3 regions of the Bradyrhizobium sp. UFLA01-814 genome follow, and region 3 is predicted to be linked to each of the others. Evidence: predicted binding sites of a transcription regulator. Region 3 holds the regulator's gene; each other region holds the start of a gene.
The links. The regulator PhoB, encoded in region 3, activates phosphate uptake and scavenging genes when phosphate is short. The targets are predictions, from matches to a motif close to TGTCATNNANCTGTCAT.
Positions count from the first base shown of each region.

Region 1 (7,375 bases), on a different contig from region 3:
CTTGCGATAGCGGTCGCCGATCCGCGCCAGCGCGCGGTCGCCCTTGACCCGTCCCTTCGCGATCGGGCTGTAGGCGACGAATGCCATGCCGCGGCGTCGACAGGCCTCGATCACATCGGCCTGGTCCAGATAAGGATGGTACTCAACCTGGTCGCAGGCGAGCGGCTCGGGGCATGTCGCCACCGCCTCCTCGATCAGCGCCGCGTTGAAGTTGGAGACGCCGATATGCCGCGCCAGGCCCGCCAGCCTGACTCGCGCCAGCGCGCCGAGCGTCTCGGCAAGCGGCACCTGCGGATTGGGCCAGTGCAGCAGCAACAGGTCGACCTCGGTCAGGCGCAGCCGCGCCAGGCTCTCCTTGGCGGCGCGTTCGAGATCCTTCGCCATGAAATGCGTGGTCCAGACCTTGGTGGTCACGAACACGTCGTCGCGCTTGACGCCGGAGGCACGCAGCCCCTCGCCGACCTCGCGCTCATTGTCGTAGATCTCCGCGGTGTCGATGTGGCGATAGCCGAGCCGCAACGCCTGCTCGACGATGCGCGCGCAGGTCCGCCCGCGCAGCTCCCATGTGCCGAGCCCGATTGCCGGGATCCTGGCACCGTTGCCTTCGACGACATTCATGCAGCCATTATGCGCGCATGACGAAGCGCTGCCAACTCACAGTGCGGTTCCGCGGTGGAACGTCGCGACGTCTCACCGCTCCGGCTGGTAACCGTCGGTCAACGTCTTCAGCAAGGCGATGATGTCGGCCTCATCCTGCGCCGTCATCGCGGGCGTGTCGCCGAGATGGCGCTCGAACGGCGGATCACTGACGTCGACATTGCCGTGATACTTTTCCGGCAGGTCATCGTACTTGCGCACCGTGCCGTCGGCGCCGCGCGGAAAGACCTTCTCCGGATTGGTATCGCGGAAGTTATAGAAGTCGAGCACCTGCTCGAGGCTGGTGAAGACGCCGTTGTGGAAGAACACGCGACGCGTCGCCGTGTTGCGCAAGGTCGGCGTCAGAAACATCCCGCAATATTGCGTCTGCTCGGCAATGTCGGTGCGGTACGGACCGCAAACCCCGAGATCGAAATGGTCGGGATCGCGGTTGCTGACAAGCGCGGCGTTGCGCGGCGCGCCGAGCGCCTCATATTGATGATCGGTGAACAGCGGCGGCAGACCGTCCCGGGTCGGCTGCGACGTATGGCAGCCGCCGCAATTGGCCTTGTCCGGATCGTTGAACAATTGCAGGCCGCGCAACTCGCTCTCGCTCAGCCGCGCCTTGCCTTCCAGCCAGTAGTCGAACTTGCTGGTGTAGGGATGGAAGCTCGGCTCCTCAACCTGATAACGCGCGACGGCAAACATCGCCTCCGCGACCAGCAGCCGCGTGTTGTCGAAGACACCGGCGCCGAACAGCTCGGCGAAGCGCGGCGCGTAACTCGCCTGGCGCAGCTTCTGCGCTACGATCTCGATGCTGCCGCCGTCCATCTCGTTGGGATCGAGCAGCGGGAAGATCGCCTGGTCCTGCAGCGTATCGGCGCGGCCGTCCCAGAACAGTCCGCCCTGCGGGACGATGTTGACGGCCGACGCGGCAGTCCCGGTCGCAACTTTCCTGGCGCGCGCGGCCTGCTGGCCGAGCGCGGCCAGTTGCGCGAAGTCGACGACATTGTCGTCCTCGTCCTTTTCGGGCCCGATGCTGAAATTCGGCTGCCGCTCGAGATAGGTCAGGCCCGGCACGGCGCGTGTCCCTTGCCGGGATTGCGCGGGCCCGCCGAGCATCACCGGCCCATCATTGGGTGGCCCGTAGGCATGGTCCGGACTGTGACAGGACGCGCATGACAATCCGCCCGAAGAGGACAGCGACGCGTCGAAGAAGATCTTCTGACCGAGCAGCGCCATGGCGGACAGCGGGGCGACCGGCGGACGCCTGAGCTGCACCGGGTTCGGATTGGTCCCCGGAAGTCCCTGCGTCTCGACGGCCGCAACAGTGCCGGCCATGCACAGCAAGCCGGCGCCGAGAAGCCACAAGGTGCGGCGGTTCATGTCAGATCCAGTGTCGTTAAGCGTTTTCGCGCGAACTGGAGACCAGTTCGCGCGAGCGAACGCGTCAGGGCAGAGCTTCGGTTCTGATTGGATCAGAACCGAAGGGCGTTAGTGGTGATGGTGATCATCCGGCGGGCTGACGATGACCGTTCCGGCTGTCGGATCAAGGAACAGCGTGTCCTGCCGGTACTCGTGGTCCTGGCCGTGGCCGCGCTCGAAGTCGAACAGGTCGGCGATCGATTCGACGCTGTCGTCGAACGAGCCGCCGCCAAGACGCTGGCCGTGCAGCCAGTTGTCCTCGATGAAGCGCACCACGGACGCCTGCGAGATGCGGGTGTGGCTGACGTAGTTGCGCTTGGCGAAGGGCGAGATCACCAGGAACGGGGTTCGCGTGCCGGGACCGCAGCGGCCGTTCACCGGCTGGCCATTGAGGCCGTTCGGCTGCGTCTGCTTGCCGATGCCGCGGCCGCACTGGCCGGGGCCGTTGACCTGGTCGGCGGTCGGGTCATACGAGGCGCTGATCGGCGCAAGGTACTGGTGATCGTACCAGCCGTCGGAGTCGTCATAGGTGATGATGACCGCGGTTTCGCCCCACTCCTTCTGCTTCTGCAGGAAATTGATCAGCTCGACATTGCCGGCCTGCTCGTCGAGCGGATCGGAGTTGCCGGGGTGACCGTCCTGGTAGGCCGGCATCTTGATGTAGGAGACGGCCGGGAAGTTGCCGGCCTTCACCGCGGCGTAGAAGTCCTCGAGATCGTAGGCATGATTGGCCGGGTCGAGCGTCTTGCCGCCGGGCACATAGGTGTGTCCGACCGCATTCACCGAGTTCGGCCGCGCATGGGTCGGGTTGGCGGTCGACTTGTAGTACTGGAACCAGGCGTGGTGCGGGATGTAGTCCACGACGGTGCCGTTGACGTTGCTCGAGAACGTGCTGCGGCCGCAGTTGGTGGTGCCGTTGCTGTTCTTGAGCGTCAGGTCGAAGCCGCCCATGAAGCTGCCCCAGCTGATCTGCTCGGCATTGAGCAGGTCGCCGATGTTCTTGCTGGTCATCAGGACCTGGCTGGTCGTGCTCGAGCAGGCATCGTAGGCAGGGTCGGTATCACCGATCAGCGTCAGGCCACCCTGGCCGTCGGCGATCGACGATGACGAGCCGACGATGTTCTGCGCGCCGTTGGTCTGGCCGGCAACCACCTCGAGCGCGCCGGGCGTCGACGGACCAAAGGTGTCGGTCCAGTTGTTGTCGCTCATCGCGAAGTTCTGGGCGTAATTCCAGAATGCGGTGACGGTGTTGCCGTCGAAATAGCCCATCACCTGCCCGTTGGTGCCGAAGGCGCCGACGCCGCCGGCGGTGCCGCGACCGGTGAATTTCGGAAACAGGTCTTCCTTGCCGTTGTCGACCGCTTGCTGCTCGGGCGTGTAGGCGTGGTTCTGCGACTTGGTGTTGGCCTGGGTGCGGTCGAGGCGGAACGGATTGGTCGCGCCGGTGCCGTTGGCCGGGTTGGTGTTCGGGTTGTTGGTCAACAGATTGGCGCTGGCGAGGTTGTTAACCTTCGGCGTATGCGGCTTCGCCGTGAACGGGATAGAGCCGGTCGGGTTGGTCGCAACAGGATAGGTTGCGAAGTAGTGATCGAACGAGCGGTTCTCGTTGAAAATAACGACGAGATGCTTGATCGGCGTTTGGGTGTGGATGTCGTGCGGATGATGATCGTGGCCGTTATTGCCCTTGTTGTCGTCCTGAGCTGCGGCGCTGCACATCACCGCAGCGGCAGCAACCAGACAGACTCCGACCGTCGAAAGAAATTTGGCTTTCACCGTAGTGCCCCTTTTATTTTTAAGGATTTATGACGTCGACCTGCGACAAGTTATCCACCACCGATGACAGCGCTGTGTCGGTCGAATGAATGCGACGAACGATGATGCGCGCTCATGTCCGCATCGGTTGCAGCAGGCATCGAGGGACCAATCTTTGCGCGCATGACAGACGCCCTCCTCTTCCGTCTCACGCGATCGGCTATCTGTGAACGCGGTTTCGGTCACAAGACATGGAATTGAATGACAGCAATCATGCGAACAGATTGTGCGCCGCCTGCTGTCGCGGCGTGCTCACACCCGAAAAAAATCCGCGCCTTCCGAGGATGTTGCTCGAAAAGCGCGGATGCTTGGCCTGGTGGCGGATGATGGCTGCGATTCAACTCGGCGTGAAGCCTACTCGTTCATTCCCGTAATCGAAGCGCTGACCGCCCGCGGATCGCGCTGCGGCCAGCGACCGCTTTCGACCTGCGCCAGGAAATCGCCGACGATGCGGTTGTATTCGTCGGGCTCCTCGATGTTGATGGCGTGGCCGCAGTTCGGCATCACCGCGAGCGCGGCCGACGGAATGCTCTGCTTCATCAGGATGCCCGGCAGCAGGCACGGCCAATCCTCGTCGCCGGTGATGATCAGCGTCGGCACATTGATGCGCTTCATCCGGTCGACCAGCGTATAGAGCGAGGGACGCTCCTTCTGCACGCCTTGCTGGGTGTTGGCCGATCCGACCGCCGAATGCTCGGTCAGCATGGTCTTGAACTCGGCGTGGCCACGCGGGTCCTTGTTTTCATATTGCACGCGGGTCGGCCCGTAGGCATAGCGCTCGGCGAAGGCCGGCATGCCTTCCTTGCGGATCATGTTCGCGATCACGTCGGCCTCGGCGCGAAACGTCTCGCGCTTGTCGAGCTCGGCGCCGTAGCCGCAGCCGCCGATGCACAGCGACAGCGCCCGATCAGGGTGACGCAATCCGAAATGCAGCGTCGCAAAGCCGCCCATCGACAGACCGACGATATGCGCCTTCGGCGCGCCGATGTGATCGAGCACGGCCAGGATATCGTCGGCGGCGCGCGCCTGCGAATAGGACGAGACCTGCTCCGGTACATCGGACGGTGGGAAGCCGCGCGCATTGTAGGCGATGGTCCGGAAGCGCTTGCCGAAGTGCCGCATCTGCGGCTCGTAGCTGCGCAAGTCGCCGGCGAACTCGTGAACCAGGATCACCGGATGCCCCGATCCGGTCTCCTCGAAATAAAGCCGCACTCCGTCGTCTGTCACAGCATAGGGCATGTTGATCTCCTGCCTTCTCTTTGCTTGTTACGGGATGGTCGCGTTACGGAATGGTCGCGGTCTTCGGCGGCTTGGCGCGCGGCAGATAGGTGCCGTGGTCCTTGCCGCCGACGAGCGTACCGTTGTCGACGACCACCTTGCCGCGCACCATGGTCAGCACCGGCCAGCCCGTGACCTCGAGCCCTTCATAGGGTGTGTAGTCCGCGCCGTCGTGGATCAGCTCGTGGCGGATCGTCACCTTGCGCTTCGGGTCCCACAGCGCGATGTCGGCATCCGAGCCGACCGCGATGGTGCCCTTGCGTGGATAGAGGCCGTAGATCTTGGCGTGGTTGGTGGCGCTGAAGGCGACAAAGCTGTTGAGGTCGATCCGCCCCTTCACCACGCCTTCGGAGAACAGGATCGGCAGCCGCGTCGCCACACCCGGGATTCCGTTCGGCACCCAGCGGAAGCTGGTGCGCCCCTTCGGCGCAAGCTTGCCTTGCGGGTCGCCGTAACGGAACGGACAATGATCCGACGAGAACACCGAGAACACTTTCTGCTGCAGCCCTTCCCAGCAGGCCTGCTGGCTGGCGACGTCGCGCGGCGGCGGCGAGCAGACGTATTTTGCGCCTTCCATGTTGAGCTGATCGAGATCCTTTTCGGTCAGCATGAGATATTGCGGACAGGTCTCGCCCATCACCCGCAAGCCTCTCTGCTGCGCGCGCCGGATTTCGTCCATCGCCTCGCGGTTCGAGACATGCACGATCATGATCGGCACGTCGACGAGCTCGGACAGCGAGATCGCGCGATGGGTGGCCTCGCGCTCGACCGGGATCGGCCGCGAGGTCGCATGGAAGCGCGGCGCGGTGTTGCCGGCGCGCTCGAGCCGGTCGGTCAGGAAGCGGATGGCGTCGAAATTCTCGGCATGCACCATCAGCATGGCGCCGGTCTCGCGCGCGACCGACATGGTTTCGAGCAACTCGCGGTCCGACAGCGCGAGGCCCTCATAGGTCATGAAGACCTTGAGCGAGGTGTAGCCGTCCTCGACCAGCGCCGGCAGTTCCTGGCCCAGCACATGCTCGGTTGGATCGGTGAGGATGAGATGGAAGGCGACGTCGACATGGCACTCGCCTTCGGCCAGCGAATGGTAATGCTTCAGCGCCTCGCGCAGCGTCTGGCCCTTCTCCTGCAGGCAGAACGGCAGCACGGTGGTGTTGCCGCCGAACGCCGCCGAGCGCGTGCCGCTGGCAAAGCCGTCGGCCATCACGATGCCGTCGCCGGACGGCTGGGCGAAGTGGACGTGGCTGTCGATGCCGCCCGGCAGCACCAGGCGGTCGGTGGCGTCGATGATCGTGGCCGCATCGCCGAGATCATGGCCGAGCGCCGTGATCTTGCCGTCGCGGATACCGACGTCGCAGGCGAAGGTGTCGGCAGCGGTCACCACGGTGCCGCCGCGGATGATGGTGTCGAAGGACATCAGTTTGTCCCCTCCTTCGGTGAGCGGTGTTCGATGATTGCGGCGAGTGGCTGGGCCAGCCCGCGTGTCGGCTTCGGATCGGGACGGCGGAAGGTGCCGGCCACCGCCTTGCGCGGCTTGAGCACCGCGAGCGTTTCCGCCTGCCTCACCGCCGCCGCGACCGGATCGACCACCGGCACCGGAATGCGGTCGCGGACCTTTGCCGCGAGTCCCGCAAGGGGCGCACCCGACAGAATGACGACGTCGGCGCTGTCCTGCTCGACCGCGCGGTTGGCGAGCGCGACCAGCAGTTCCTCCTTCTCGGCCTGCACCTGCGAGATCGACTGGAAATGACCGTCAAGCGTGCGGATGCCGGCGCAGCGCGAGCTCAGCCCGTGCATGGCGACGCATTCCTCGTACCAGGGCGCCAGCGCGCCGGCGAAGGTGACGATCGCAAACCGGCGGCCGAGCATGCAGGCCGTGAGCATCGCAGCTTCGGCCAATCCCACGACCGGAAACGCGAACAGCTCGCGCGCGCCGAACAGGCCGGGATCGCCGAACGCCGCGATCACAGCGGCATCGACGCCGGGGCCGGCTTCGGCCAGCATCTCCAGCGCGATCGCGCCGCCGATCTGGGCCTCCGCGCGGGTCGCGATATAAGGCACGCCGCGCGCGGCGGTGACCGGCACGAGCTCCGTGCCGGCCGACGCCGCCTTGCTGCCGGCGGCATGAAGCAGATCCGTCACATCAGCCGTCGTGTTGGGATTGAGCAGCAGGATCTTCATGGCGCAACGCTCCTCGTCTTCCGGCCGCGCGGTCTTGCCGGTG
Region 1 covers NZ_JAQOSR010000108.1:4,980-12,354, forward strand. Annotated here, with positions in the region: gene PMN64_RS28010 (aldo/keto reductase) at 1-618, opposite strand, end outside; gene PMN64_RS28015 (cytochrome-c peroxidase) at 691-2,022, opposite strand; gene PMN64_RS28020 (phospholipase C) at 2,131-3,777, opposite strand; gene PMN64_RS28025 (alpha/beta fold hydrolase) at 4,228-5,112, opposite strand; gene hydA (dihydropyrimidinase) at 5,156-6,568, opposite strand; gene PMN64_RS28035 (aspartate/glutamate racemase family protein) at 6,568-7,332, opposite strand; gene PMN64_RS28040 (GntR family transcriptional regulator) at 7,329-7,375, opposite strand, start outside.
Region 1: the regulator PhoB is predicted to act here: its motif matches at 3,853-3,869, upstream of PMN64_RS28020 (phospholipase C).

Region 2 (7,375 bases), on a different contig from region 3:
AGCGGGCCGCGGATGCGCAGGACGCGGACGCGGCGCTGTTGCTGGCGCGCACCTACGACCCCGACGTGCTGGGGACTTTGGACAAGCGGAGCATCACGCCCGATCCGGAGACCGCGCGCCTCTGGTATCGCAAGGCCGCCGAACTCGGCTCGCAGTCCGCGCAGCAGCGCCTCGCGCAAATGCAGAACTAAGCTCATCTCGAGGGACACATGCGACGCTTGTTTGGATTGGTACTATGCACAGGCATGATGATTTGCGGCCTGGCGGCACGGGCCGAGCAGACCGAATTCGACCCGGCCAAGGTCAGCGACAGCCTGAAGGCGATCTTTCAGTTCGGCTCCGTAAGCACCAAGCAGAGCCTCAACGCCAACACGGTCACGCTGATCTCGGGTACGATCGGCGGCACCTATGTTCAGTTCGGCGCCGATCTCGCCTCCGTGCTCGACGATGGCAATAAGTTGCGCATCCTGCCGATCATCGGCCGCGGCTCGGTGCAGAGCGTCGCCGACATACTGTTTCTGCAGGGTGTCGATCTCGGCATCGTTCGATCTGACACGCTCGACTATCTCGAGCGGAAGGGCATCGCGAAAGACATCAAGAAACAGTTCACATACGTGACCAAGCTCTATAACGAAGAGATGCACGTGATCGCGTCGAAATCGATCCGTAATCTCAGGGAGCTTGAAGGCAAGACCGTCAGCGTCGACCTTCCCAATGGCGGCACCTTCGTCACTGCACTGACCGTGTTCGAGCGGCTCGGAATGAAGCCGAAGGTCGTCTATATCGAGCAGCGCATCGCCTTGGAGAAACTGAAGGCCGGCGAAATCGACGCGGTGATCGTCTGCGGCGGCAAGCCTTACAAGTCCGTGAGCGGCTTCAAGGACGACCGGTTCCACCTGGTGCCGGTCAACTACGAGAAACCGTTGCAGGACGACTATCTGCCGGCGAGCCTGTCGGCCAAGGACTATCCCAACCTGATTTCGGGCGAGGAGCGCGTTGACACGATCGCCGTTCCTGCCGTGCTTGCGGCCTACAACTGGGCACCGAAGACGGAGCGCTACAACAAGCTGGCCAATTTCGTGGATGCGTTCTTCACAAAATTTCCGACGTTCCAGAATCCGCCGTTCCATCCGAAGTGGCGGGAGGTCTCGCTGTCGGCGCCACTGCCGGGCTGGCAACGCCTGCCGGTAGCCCAGCAATGGCTGGACCGCCACGGCGTCGAAGCTGCCAAGCGCACCCGTTTCGATGAATTCCTGAAGCAGAGCCCGGCGGCGACGCGCTTGCAGAGCGACGCCGACAAGGAGGTGCTGTTCAAGCAGTTCCGGGCGTGGGAAGCGGAAAACAACTCTCGTGCCCAACTGCGCGCCGGCGAGAAACGCTAGACTCCTCGGACCCGGATCGGGCGCAGCGAAACCCGCTCGATCGATCGGCGAGAAAGACCACGGATTACGCTACGCTTCATCCGGGCTACTTTCCGCGCCCTCCGGCACACCGCGCTTCAGCGCGGCGCGGGCGGCATCGCGATGCTCCGGCGTGATGTGGCTTGCCACAATGCGGAGCGCTGTTGCGAGCACTGCGGCGTCATCGGTGAAGCCGAGGATCGGCAGCATGTCGGGCACGAAATCGAACGGCAGGATGAAATAGGCGATCGCCCCGAGCAGCGCCGCCTGCACATGGCGCGGCGTCTGCCGGTCGAAGGCGCAGTAATAGGCGGCCAGCAGGTCCTCCGCGAAGGGCAGGCTCGCCACCACCTTCTTGAACTTGATCCAGAAACGGCGGCGCACGCTTTCGGGGTCCTGTGCCAGCCGATCGGCAGGCCCAAATCCCACGCCGTGTTCGCTCGATGTCATCGCAAGGTTCCTCGACGCCGCGCCAGTTCGGCGGCGGACGATGCGAATCTGGGGATATCGGCGGACCCGCGCAAGGTTGCGCGCGCCGGGCTCAACTGACCCCAAGCTGCCTTGCGATCGCGTTCATGGCCTTGGCGAGGTCGATGTCGCGCTTGGTCACCCCGCCGACATCGTGGGTCGACAGCACCACCTCGACCGTCTTGTAGACGTTTTTCCACTCGGGGTGATGGTCGCTCTTCTCGGCGACCAGGGCGGCGCGGGCCATGAACCCGAAGGCCTCGTTGAAGTCCTTGAACACGAAGGTCTTGGCGATCGCCTCGCGGCCGGACGTTTCCGACCAGCCGGCCAGTTCCCAAAGGGCGGCCTTCCTTGCCTCCGCTGACAGCCGTTCGACCATGGTAACCTCCCGTTTAACGCCGACTTTAGCCTAACAACCGGCCTCCGGGATGGGATCCACGCCCAAATTAAGGCCGAAATCGCGTCCTATCGCCGCTGGTAACCATGACGGAGTTGTAACATCTGTCCATTCAGTAATTTGCTACACATAGGGGATGTATGCGCGTTGGTAGTTTTGCGAGATTGAGCCCCGACGATTGTTTGCGAGATCGATGACAGACGGCTCCGCCAGCATGTCGCCCAAGCCGCTGCGTTCGGCAAAGCGGCGGCTGATGTTTGTTTTGATCGCGGGCGCGCTGGCCATCATCGGCACGCTGCTGGCCGGTTACTATTTCGCCGTGCGTCCGGTGACGCTGCGGATCGCGGTCGGTCCCGCCAACAGCGATGACCTCAAGGTCGTGCAGGCGCTGGCGCAGGCCTTCAACAACCAGCAGCAAACCCAGGTCAAGCTGAGGCCGGTGCAGACCGAGGGCGCCACCGCCAGCGCGCAGACGCTGGCCGACGGCAAGGCCGATCTCGCCATCATCCGCGGCGATCTCGAAGTGCCGAAGAATGCGCAGGCGGTCGCGACCCTGCGCAAGAATGTCGTGGTGATGTGGGTTCCGCCCGCCAAGGGCAAGGTCCGGAAATCCGCGCGGATCACCAAGATCGCGCAGCTTGCCGGCCGCAAGATCGGCGTCGTCGGCCGCACCCCGGCCAATGTCAATTTGCTGAAGCTGATCCTGACGCAATACGGCGTCGACCCGATGAAGGTCGAAATCGTGCAATTCCCGGCCAATGAGGCGGCGGAAGCGATCAAGAACCTGAAGGCCGACGCCTATCTCGCCGTCGGTCCGGCCAACAGCAAGATCACGATCGATGCGATCACGGCATCGGTCCGCGACGGTGGCGAGCCGAGTTTCCTTGCGATCGACGCCTCAGAGGCAATCGCGCAGAACCATCCGGCCTATGAGGCCGCGGAAATCCCCGCGGGCTCGCTCGGCTCCGCCGACCGGCCCGACGATGAGGTGAAGACGATCAGCTTCTCGCACCACATCGTTGCGCGGAAGGGCCTGTCGGACTCGACGGTCGCGGCATTCACTCGGCAATTGTTCGCGATCCGGCAGTCGCTCAAGACCGATTTCCCGCTCGCCGCCAAGATCGAGACGCCGGACACCGACAAGGATGCCACCATTCCGGTGCATCCGGGCGCCGCCGCGTTTGTCGACGGCGAGGAAAAAACCTTCCTCGACCGCTACAGCGACTACATCTGGTGGAGCCTGATGGCGTTCTCGGCGATGGGCTCGGCCGGTGCGTGGTTCGCCGGCTATCTCAAGCAGGACGAGCGCAACACCAACACCTCGCAGCGCGAACGCCTGCTGGCGATGCTCAAAGCCGCACGGCAAAGCGATTCAATCGAGGAACTCGACCAGATGCAGGCGGAGGCCGACGACATCCTGCGCCACACGCTGGACTGTTTCGAGCACGGCGCGATCGAGGAAGGCACGCTGACCGCGTTCAACATCGCGCTCGAGCAGCTTCATAACGCCGTCGCCGACCGCAAGGCCTTGTTGTTCAGCATGCCGCAAAATTTGCAACGGACTGCCACGCAGTTCAGGGCGGCGGGCACGGCGTAGAATCGCCGCTACTCTCTATCCGCCAAAGCCTGTGAGGGAGTCATCGGCGGCAGGGTTCCCTCCCCCCTTGCGGGGGAGGGTTAGGGAGAGGGGTGCCACACGACGTGCTCTCTCAGAATTGAGTTCGACAACAAGCGACCGAGTTGCGAAGGCACCGTTCTCCGCAAACATGCCGCCCGGAGCTTACCCCTCTCCCCTACCCTCCCCCGCAAGGGGGGAGGGAGCCCGACGTACGTGCTCACCTTACAAAGGTGCTGACCCCGACGCCTTGTGCCTCCCGCCGCTGTAATCTCTCCGTCATGGAATTTTTCTAGGTCTTGGCGCGCCTGCGGCGCATTGTCGCTGTGACCTGAGGAGGCTCCCCATGACGATCCGGTTCTCGCGAAATCTCACCCGCCGACGCTTTCTCTCCACGGCGGCTGCGGCCGGCGCCGGCGTGATCGCGATGCCCTATCTGTCGCGGGCCGCCGACCGCCCGGTGATCACCCATGGCGTGCAGTCCGGCGATGTCGGCGTCGACGGCGGCGTGGTGTGGGCGCGTGCGGACCGGCCGTCGCAGATGATGGTCGAGGTCGCGACCACCGAATCGTTCAAGGACGCCCATACGCTGCCGCCGATCACGGCGCTGCCCGAGAGCGACTTCACCGCCAAGATGCTGCTGGAGAACCTGCCCTCCGGCCAGGACATCTTTTACCGCGTCCGCTTCCGCGACCTTGCCCATATCGACGTCGTCGGCGAGCCGGTGGTCGGCCGCTTCCGCACCGGGCCGAGCGATCGCCGCGACGTCTCCTTCGTGTGGGGCGGCGATGTCGCCGGCCAGGGCTGGGGCATCAATCCCGACGACGGCGGCATGATCACCTTCGCCGCGATGAAGAAGCACGCTCCGGATTTCCTTCTGCACTCCGGCGACACGATCTACGCCGACGGCGTGATCCCTTCCGAGGTGAAGCTTCCCGATGGCAAGATCTGGAAGAACGTCACGATTCCCGAGAAGGCCAAGGTCGCCGAGACGCTCGACGAATACCGGGCCGCCCACAAGTATAACTTCCTCGACGACAACGTCCGCGCCTTCAATGCCGAGGTGCCGATCTTCGTGCAGTGGGACGATCACGAGGTGACCAACAACTGGTCGCTGTCGAAGCAACTGCCGGCGGCCTACAAGGAGCGCGACATCACCGTGCTCGCGGCGCGCGCGGCCAAGGCCTTCCACGAGATGTATCCGATGCGCGAGAGCATCGTCGAGCCGGGCCGCGTCTATCGCACGCTGAGCTACGGTCCGCATCTCGACGTCTTCATGCTCGACGAGCGCAGCTATCGCGGCCCCAACGGCCCGAACCTGCAGGAGCAGTACGGCCCCGACGCCTATTTCATCGGCCCGGACCAGATGGCCTGGCTGAAGCGCGCGCTGCTCAACTCGCGCGCCACCTGGAAGGTGATCGCCTCCGACATGCCGCTTTCGCTGATCGTCTATGACGATGCCGCCAACAAGAAGGGCTCGGAAGCCTTTGCGCAGGGCGACGGTCCGGCGCGCGGCCGCGAGCTCGAGATCGCCGATATCCTGCGCTTCATCAAGACCGCGGGTATCGTCAACACGGTGTGGCTGACCGCCGACGTGCATTACGCCGCAGCGCACTACTACAACCCGAACAAGGCCCAGTTCCAGGAGTTCGATCCGTTCTGGGAATTCGTCTCCGGCCCGCTGCATGCCGGCACGTTCGGTCCGAACGAGCTCGACAACACCTTCGGCCCCGAGGTGAAGTTCATCAAGGCGCCGGGCGAGGCCAACCAGAACCTGCCGCCGTCGGCCGGCATGCAGTTCTTCGGCCACGTCAAGATCGACGGCAAGAGCGGGCAGATGACGGTGAGCCTGCGCGACCGCGTCGACGCCGAGCTGTGGGCGATCACGCTCGATCCGAAGCCAGTCTAGCGCGCGACGCGATTGGGTTGAGATAACGCCGCGAACGAACTGCGCTCCCTCTCCCGCTTGCGGGCAGGGCTATCGCATTTCGTGGCGGTGCCCTCGTGGCCATCCTTCGAGACGCCCGCCTTCGGCGGGCTCCTCAGGATGAGGTCTTGTTTTGCGGCACAATAGTAGACCCTCATGGTGAGGAGCGCCGCTTGCGGCGCGTCTCGAACCACGAGGCCAAGCACTTGCGCGGTCGCCAAGGGGCATATGCGATAGCCCTGCGCTTGCGGGGAGGGCTGGGGTCTCTCCGCAACCGATCAGCCCGGTTTGCCCGCCTTGATCTCCTTGAACCTGGCAAGCGCCTGCTCGAACTTGGCGTCGAACAGCCACATCGCATCGAGGATCTCGCGGAAGGTCGCAGATGTTCTTGCCCGGTCGGCCCGGCCGAAAGCGAAGATGCTGTTGTTGCGCAAGTATCGCATGATCCTGGCATCGGAAATTCTGTAACCGACGAGGTTGCCCGACCTGAGTGCGGCCCTGGTCGGCGTCGGAATGATCTGGATCAGCTCAAACAGCTTCATTTGATCGATCGGATCCGGCAGGGTTTTCAGAATCGCGGGGATCTCCGGGAAAATATCCGCGTGTGCGTTCATCAGGGCGTCCCGCACGGCGGTCCAGTGATTGAACCTGTGATCAAGGTTGCCGGCCCGCGCCTCTTCTTTGTCGTCACGACCGCTCAGTGCAGGATCGAGGGCCGCGATTGATCCCTTGATCGCTGCCCACTTCCTTCGGCCGTTGCGGTCTTCGGACGGACCGGTCTGCAGGCTCCCTTTGTAGGTGTTCGACCGCGCATTCCCCGCATTTTGCTTGCCGCCGGTCTCGGCAAAGAAAAGGCCGAGGCTGATACGGCCCGCGGCCGCGGCGTCCTTGGCATCGAGACCCTTGGCTCGCGCGATCGCGGCCGCCAGATCGACCACGTCCGTGAATGGCGTATCGGATCGTTGCGCGCTGGCGGGCGGCGCCTCCATGATGTCAAAGAGCTTCCTGTACTCGTCGAACAGCGGCTCATTGTCGGCGTCAAAATACGCCGGGGGAATTCGGAATCTGCTGGGTCTTCCAACCCTGGACGGAAGCGCATCGGTGAGATCCTTGTATGCGCTCATCATTTCGACGCGGGCCAGGTAGAGGGCCTGGCCCGGCAGATTGGGCAGCGGCTGATTGGAATCGATCTGTGCGCGTCGCTGGCGCAGGATCGACTCGAAGCTCTTCAGGGCATTCTCGTACGCCTCACGTGCGGCCGATTGCTGGCTCGTGAGCGCGAGGGGCGTCGCAATGGTTGGGGACGCGGAACCACCGATGACGGCCGAGGCCAGCGACAGGACCACCCCAAGCAGCCCGAGGGATCGCGCTGCTGCCGGCGCAACGGCAGATGTCCTGATCGCCATCACGGCTTCCCGATGCCTGTGCGTCGCCGAATCCAACAACTTGGATCGTAGACGACGAACGCCCCGGCGGCGAGGCCGAAGCCTGGCAATCCGTCAGTGGCCGTTTCTCAGCGCCGCCTCCAGCGCCTCGCTCGAGCACGGCTTGGTCAGCCGCGGCTTGTC
Region 2 covers NZ_JAQOSR010000022.1:14,908-22,282, forward strand. Annotated here, with positions in the region: gene PMN64_RS09470 (hypothetical protein) at 1-191, shown strand, start outside; gene PMN64_RS09475 (TAXI family TRAP transporter solute-binding subunit) at 210-1,382, shown strand; gene PMN64_RS09480 (YkvA family protein) at 1,452-1,850, opposite strand; gene PMN64_RS09485 (4a-hydroxytetrahydrobiopterin dehydratase) at 1,942-2,247, opposite strand; gene PMN64_RS09490 (TAXI family TRAP transporter solute-binding subunit) at 2,459-3,862, shown strand; gene PMN64_RS09495 (alkaline phosphatase D family protein) at 4,227-5,789, shown strand; gene PMN64_RS09500 (hypothetical protein) at 6,086-7,213, opposite strand; gene PMN64_RS09505 (response regulator) at 7,307-7,375, opposite strand, start outside.
Region 2: the regulator PhoB is predicted to act here: its motif matches at 4,147-4,163, upstream of PMN64_RS09495 (alkaline phosphatase D family protein).

Region 3 (7,375 bases):
GGCGTGCTGCTGGCGACCGCCCGCGTCGCCGGCGAGACCGCGCCGCTGCTGTTCACCGCGCTGTCGAACCAGTTCTTCAGCCTGGATCTGACCAAGACGATGGCCAACCTGCCGGTGACCATCAACAACTTCGTGCAGAGCCCCTACGCCTACTGGAAAGAGCTGGCGTGGAGCGGTGCGCTGCTCATTACATTCACCGTGCTCGCGTTGAATATCGGCGCGCGTATCCTTGGTGCCGAAAGGGCCGCAAAATGACCGAGCTTTCCGTCTCCACGACTGCCGCGGGCCACGTTCCCCAGGTTCCGCTGCCTGAAGCGCCGCCGAAAGTCACGGTGCGCAATCTCAATTTCTATTACGGCGAGCACCACGCGCTGAAGAACATCAACCTGACGCTCGGCACCAACCGCGTCACGGCGTTCATCGGCCCGTCCGGCTGCGGCAAGTCGACCCTGCTGCGCATCTTCAACCGGATGTATGACCTCTATCCGGGCCAGCGCGCGGTCGGCCAGCTGATGCTGGACCAGACCAACATTCTCGACCCCAAGCTCGACCTCAACTTGCTGCGCGCGCGGGTCGGCATGGTGTTCCAGAAGCCGACGCCGTTCCCGATGACGATCTACGAGAACATCGCCTTCGGCATCCGCCTCTACGAGAAGATCTCGAAGTCCGAGATGGACGACCGGGTCGAGAAGGCGCTGCGCGGCGGCGCGCTGTGGAACGAGGTCAAGGACAAGCTGAACGCGTCCGGCCTGTCGCTCTCCGGCGGCCAGCAGCAGCGCCTGTGCATCGCGCGCACCGTGGCGGTGCGCCCCGAGGTGATCCTGTTCGACGAGCCGTGCTCGGCGCTCGACCCGATCTCGACCGCCAAGGTCGAGGAGCTGATCCAGGAGCTCTCCGAGGACTACACGATCGCGATCGTCACCCACAACATGCAGCAGGCGGCGCGCGTCTCCGACAAGACCGCCTTCATGTATCTCGGCGAGCTGATCGAGTTCGACGACACCAACAAGATCTTCACCTCACCGAGCGATCGGCGCACCCAGGACTACATCACCGGCCGGTTCGGTTGACCGGCGCATGATCCGGAAAAGTGGAAACCGGTTTTCCGATCAGGGCATGCTAAAATTCAGGACACGAAACCATGATCCCCGGGATCATGGTTTGAGGGAGACAAGCGATGGCTTCTGAACATACCGCCAAGGCATTCGACAGCGACCTGCAGGAGTTGACCCGCCTGGTCGCCGAGATGGGCGGCCTGGTCGAGCGGATGATTACCGAGTCGGTCGACGCGCTGATCCGTCGCGACGTCGCGCTCGGCAAGCGCGTGGTCGCCGCCGACATCGAGATCGACAATCTGCAGCGCAACATCGAAGAGCGCGCGGTGCTGACGATCGCGCGCCGCCAGCCGATGGCGATCGACCTGCGCGAGATCGTCAGCGCGATGCGCGTCGCCACCGACCTCGAGCGGATCGGCGACCTCGCCAAGAACATGGGCAAGCGTGTCGCGGCGCTGGAGAGCGATTTCCAGCCGCTGAAGCTGATCCGCGGCCTCGAGCACATGACCGACCTCGTGCTGTCGCAGGTCAAGTCGGTGCTCGACGCCTACGCCGCGCACGACCTGCCGGCGGCGATGAACGTCTGGAAGGGCGACGAGGAGGTCGATGCGATCTGCACCTCGCTGTTCCGCGAACTGCTCACCTACATGATGGAAGATCCGCGCAACATCTCGTTCTGCATCCATCTGATGTTCTGCGCCAAGAACATCGAGCGGATCGGCGATCACGCTACCAATATCGCAGAGACCGTGTTCTACATGATCGAGGGCCAGCAGATCACCGACAAGCGCCCGAAGGGGGACATGACCACTTTTGCCACCACGGTGCCGGGCAACTGAAGGCATCATCGGCAAGCGCGAAACCGGCAAGAGTGAAACTGGACGATCCTCGCGACAATTCGTTTCCGCGGGGACTATGCTCAAGGAAGTAAGCGTTTCGGTTTGCGTCTGGGCAACGGATCACCACAGAGAAAGAACTTAAACCGATGAGCGCACGCATTCTGGTAGTCGAAGACGAGGAAGCGCTGACGACGCTGTTGCGCTACAACCTCGATGCGGAAGGCTACGATGTCGAGACGGTGGGGCGCGGCGACGATGCCGACACGAGGCTGAAGGAGCGCGTTCCCGACCTCGTGGTCCTCGACTGGATGCTGCCGGGCCTGTCCGGCATCGAGCTGTGCCGCCGCCTGCGGGCGCGGCCCGAGACCAAGCAGCTTCCGATCATCATGCTGACCGCGCGCGGCGAGGAAAGCGAGCGCGTGCGCGGGCTTGCCACCGGCGCCGACGATTACATCGTCAAGCCGTTCTCGGTGCCGGAGCTGCTGGCGCGGGTGAAGGGCCTCTTGCGCCGCGCGAGCCCGGAGCGGCTTGCAACCGTGCTGACCTATGGCGACATCGAGCTCGACCGCGAGAAGCGCCGCGTGGCGCGCTCGGGCCGCCCGATCGATCTCGGGCCGACCGAGTATCGCCTGCTCGAATTCTTCCTCGAGCATCCCGGCCGCGTGTTCAGCCGCGAGCAACTGCTCGACAGCGTCTGGGGCCGCGACATCTACATCGATGAACGCACCGTCGACGTGCATATCGGCCGCCTGCGCAAGCTGCTCAATCCGGGCCGCGAGCAGGATCCGATCCGCACCGTGCGCGGCGCCGGCTACGCGCTCGACGACCGCTTTGCCAAGGCCGAGCCGCAGCCGTAATGGCCGTTGCGGGATTCATATCCCGTAGCACGGTGTCGTCCCGGCCTAGTGCGCAATTGCGCACGGGAGCCGGGACCCATACGCCGCGGCCGGCGTAATCGGCACGGGGCCAGACGGCTTTCTAACAACACGCATTAGTGGTTATGGGTCCCGGCTTTCGCCGGGACGACGCCGATGATGTAACGGGCCACGCGCCATAAAAAAATCCCCGCTTTCGCGGGGATTTGTTTTTCAGGTCTTCCGTAGTTTCCCGAGTGCTCACTTGATCTGCGGTTTCGCCGACGGCCGGCGGCGATCGGCGGCGGGCTGGTAGGCGACGCGCGAGTGATGCGCGCAATAGGGCAGGCCGCCGAGCGCCTTGCCGCCGCAGAAGAAGAATTCCGGGCTTGAGGGATCGCCGACCGGCCAGTGACAGGTGGCCTCGTTGAGTTCGAGCAGCGACAGCCGCTGGCTCATCGGCACCACATTGTCGTAGGAGATCGGATCGGGCTCCATCTCGACCTCGAAGGCGTGCGCCAGCGCGGTGTTGCCGCGGGACACCGGGCGCGCCACCCGCATCATGTGCTGGGCGGGGCGGGCCTTGCGCTGCCGCGGCGCGGCCGTGGAGGGGGCCTTGGCGCGGCCGGAGAGGCCGAGCCGATGCACTTTGCCGATCACGGCGTTTCGCGTCACATTGCCAAGTTCCGCCGCGATCTGGCTGGCCGACAGGCCAGACTCCCAGAGTTTCTTCAGCTGCTCGACGCGATCGTCGGACCAGGTCAATACAGTCATCGCATTCTTCCCTTCGCGTAGCGCCGGCCAATCATTGGAGCGGCGCTGCGAGCCAATCTGGACAAATATCCCTGCGGCCAGAATCCCTTAGCCCTCGCCGGGCGCGGTCTTGCGCCCGAACGTTTACGCGCGATACGAAGGCTACTTAGAGGGTCCAGTACTGCCGCACGAGATGTCGTACCCGACAGGCCAAACGCTACAATATGGCGTGACTCTGGCGCAAGAGTCCGCGGCCGTGCGTCCACATGTTCCGATACAGTTAAGCATTGCGATGAGGCTTTTCCACCGCACCGGAATGCTCCGGATTGCGCTCGTTTCGCATTGCAGGAAGGCCACTTCGTGGCGATTGACACCTACCGACCGCAGCATAGAATGTCCGCCACGTGCCGCCCGCAAAGGCGGCCGTTTTGTTTTCCGAAGCTGGCCGTTGCTGCGCTGGCGTCAAGCCCCGCGGCAATTGTCGGCTCAAAAACCGTCAGTGAACGCCATGACCAACGCTGCCACGTCGCATCTGCTCCCCGTCTTCGCCAGGGTCGATCTCGGCTTCGAGCGCGGTGAGGGCGCCTGGCTGATCGCAACCAACGGCGACCGTTATCTCGATTTCACCTCGGGCGTTGCGGTGAACGCGCTCGGGCATGCGCATCCGCATCTGGTCAAGGCGCTGCAGGACCAGGCGACCAAGCTCTGGCACATGTCGAACCTGTTCAAGAGCCCGGACGGCGAGGTGCTGGCCGCGCGGCTGTGCGAGCAGAGCTTTGCCGACTTCGTGTTCTTCTGCAATTCCGGCGCCGAAGCGATGGAGGGCGTGATCAAGCTGGTCCGCCATTATCACTTCTCCAAGGGCCATGGCGAGCGCTACCGCATCATCACCTTCGAGGGCGCCTTTCACGGCCGCACGCTGGGCACGCTGGCCGCGACCGGCTCGGCGAAATATCTCGAAGGCTTCGGCCCGCCGATGGACGGCTTCGACCAGGTGCCGCATGGCGACATCGAGGCGTTGAAGAAGGCGATCGGTCCGCACACCGCCGGCATCCTGATCGAGCCGGTGCAGGGCGAGGGCGGCGTGCGCTCGGCGCCGCAGGCGTTCTTCAAGGCGCTGCGCGCGCTCTGCGACGAGCATGGCCTGCTGCTCGCCTTCGACGAAGTGCAGACCGGCATGGGCCGCACCGGCGAGCTGTTCGCCTACAAGCGCACCGGCGTCACGCCGGATGTGATGTCGCTGGCCAAGGCGCTCGGCGGCGGTTTCCCGATCGGCGCGGTGCTGGCGACCGCGAAAGCGGCCGAAGGCATGGCGCCCGGCTCGCACGGCTCGACCTTCGGCGGCAATCCGCTCGCGGTCGCCGCCGCCAATGCCGTGCTCGACGTCATGCTGAAACCCGGCTTCTTCGAGCATGTGCAAAAGATGTCGCTCTTGCTCAAGCAGAAGCTCGCTTCCGTCGTCGACCGCTATCCCGGCGTGCTGTCGGAGGTGCGCGGCGAGGGGCTGTTGATCGGCGTCAAGGCCGTGGTGCCGTCGGGCGACCTGATCGCAGCACTGCGCAACGAGAAGCTGCTCACCGTCGGCGCCGGCGACAATGTGGTACGGTTCCTGGCGCCCCTGATCGTGACCGAGGCCGAGATCGATACGTCGATCACCGCGCTCGAGCGCGCCTGCGCGACATTGTCGGCGGCCCAGCCGAAGAAGGCGGCTGGATAATGAGCAAGCCGGTCCGTCACTTCCTCGATATCAACGAGCTGCCGCTCGGCGAGCTGCGCAACATGCTGTCCGCCGGAGCCGCCATGAAGGCGAAGCTGAAGGCGCATGAGAAGGGCAGGAAGCCGCTTGAAGGCAAGACGCTGGCGATGATCTTCGAGCGCCCGTCGACCCGCACAAGGGTGTCGTTCGACGTCGGCATGCGCCAGCTCGGCGGTGAATCCATCATGCTGACCGGTGCCGAGATGCAGCTCGGCCGCGGCGAGACCATCGCCGACACCGCGCGCGTGCTGTCGCGCTATGTCGATGCGATCATGATCCGCATCCTCAACCATGACGCGCTGCTCGAGCTCGCGGCTCACGCCACCGTCCCCGTCATCAACGGCCTGACCCGGCGTTCGCATCCCTGCCAGGTGATGGCCGACCTCATGACCTATGAGGAAAACCGCGGCTCGATCGAGGGCAAGACCGTGGCCTGGACCGGCGACGACAACAACGTGCTGGCCTCCTGGGCGCATGCCGCCGAGCGGTTCAAGTTCCAGCTCAATGTCGCAACCCCGCCGGAGCTGTCGCCGAAGAAGCCGATGCGCGACTGGATCAAGGCGACCGGCGCGCCGATCATGCTCGGCAGCGATCCGGAAGCCGCCGTGCGCGGCGCCGACTGCGTCGTCACCGACACCTGGGTGTCGATGGGTGACAAGGAGGGCGAGCACCGCCACAACGTGCTGCGGCCCTATCAGGTCAATGCCAAGCTGATGTCGCTCGCCAAGCCGGACGCATTGTTCATGCACTGCCTGCCCGCGCATCGCGGCGAGGAGGTCACCGACGAGGTGATCGACGGGCCACAATCCGTGGTGTTCGACGAGGCGGAAAACCGCCTGCATGCGCAGAAGGGCATCCTGGCCTGGTGTTTCGACGCGGTCGCGTAGTCGTAGATCAGTAAGCGCTGTCGTCCCGGGCAAGCGCAGCGCGACCCGGGACCCATAACCACCGCTGTCAATTGTTGTGAAAGCTGGGACCCCAGCTTGATGCAGCAACTCACATTGGTGGTTATGGGTCCCTGCTTTCGCAGGGACGACGGATAGATCCGTTCCGGTGAACCCCTTTCGTTTTGCGGTCCGAGACCCCAGATAGAGCGCCATGGTTTCACAATCCCCCGACATCAAAATCACGCCCGAGGCGCCGGTTCGCGCGCCCTCAGCGGTTCCTGTCGACGATGCCGTGCTGGCCTTCGAGGTCGGCGCGCTGGACCTGCGCGGCCGGCTGACCCGGCTTGGCCCCGCGCTCGACGAGATCTTGCACAAGCACGATTATCCGCCCGCGGTCGGCAAGCTGCTTGGCGAGGCGATCGTGCTGACCACGCTGCTCGGCTCGTCGGTCAAGTTCGAGGGCCGCTTCATTCTGCAGACCCGGACCGACGGTCCGGTGTCGCTCCTGATCGTCGATTTCCAGGCGCCCGACCGGCTGCGCGCCTATGCGCGCTACGACGCATCGCGCCTCAAGAACGGCCAGAGCTCGGGCGAGCTGCTCGGCAAAGGCCACCTTGCGATGACCATCGATCAGGGCTCGAACACCAGCCGCTACCAGGGATTGGTCGCGCTCGACGGCGGCGGCCTGGAAGAGGCAGCCCATGAATATTTCCTGCGCTCGGAGCAGATTCCGACGCGTGTGCGGCTTGCGGTCGGCGAGGAGATGCGCGGTGGCGAGGGCGGCAAGCTGCACTGGCGCGCCGGCGGCATCCTGCTGCAATTCCTGCCCAAGGCGCCCGAGCGGGCCAAGCAGGCCGATCTGCATCCCGGCGATGCGCCGGAAGGCACGGCTACGCATAGCGTGCCGGACGACGATGCGTGGGTCGAGGGACAGTCGCTGATCTCGACCGTCGAGGCCGTCGAGCTGATCGATCCCGATCTGTCCGGCGAGCGGCTGCTCTATCGCCTGTTCCACGAACGCGGCGTTCGCGTCTTCAACCCGCAAACGCTGCGCGCGCAGTGCTCCTGCTCGCGCGATGCGGTGTCGTCGATGCTGAAGAGCTTCGCGCCGAACGACCGCGCCGAGATGGTGAAGGACGGCAAGGTCGTCGTGACCTGCGAGTTCTGCTCGTCGGTGTATGAGTTCACGCCGCAGGAAGCCGGCGTGGAGCAGGCGCGTTCGTCATCGTAG
Region 3 covers NZ_JAQOSR010000040.1:8,506-15,880, reverse strand. Annotated here, with positions in the region: gene pstA (phosphate ABC transporter permease PstA) at 1-255, shown strand, start outside; gene pstB (phosphate ABC transporter ATP-binding protein PstB) at 252-1,070, shown strand; gene phoU (phosphate signaling complex protein PhoU) at 1,178-1,894, shown strand; gene phoB (phosphate regulon transcriptional regulator PhoB) at 2,041-2,751, shown strand; gene PMN64_RS14590 (GcrA family cell cycle regulator) at 3,010-3,522, opposite strand; gene PMN64_RS14585 (aspartate aminotransferase family protein) at 4,010-5,218, shown strand; gene argF (ornithine carbamoyltransferase) at 5,218-6,144, shown strand; gene PMN64_RS14575 (Hsp33 family molecular chaperone) at 6,356-7,375, shown strand.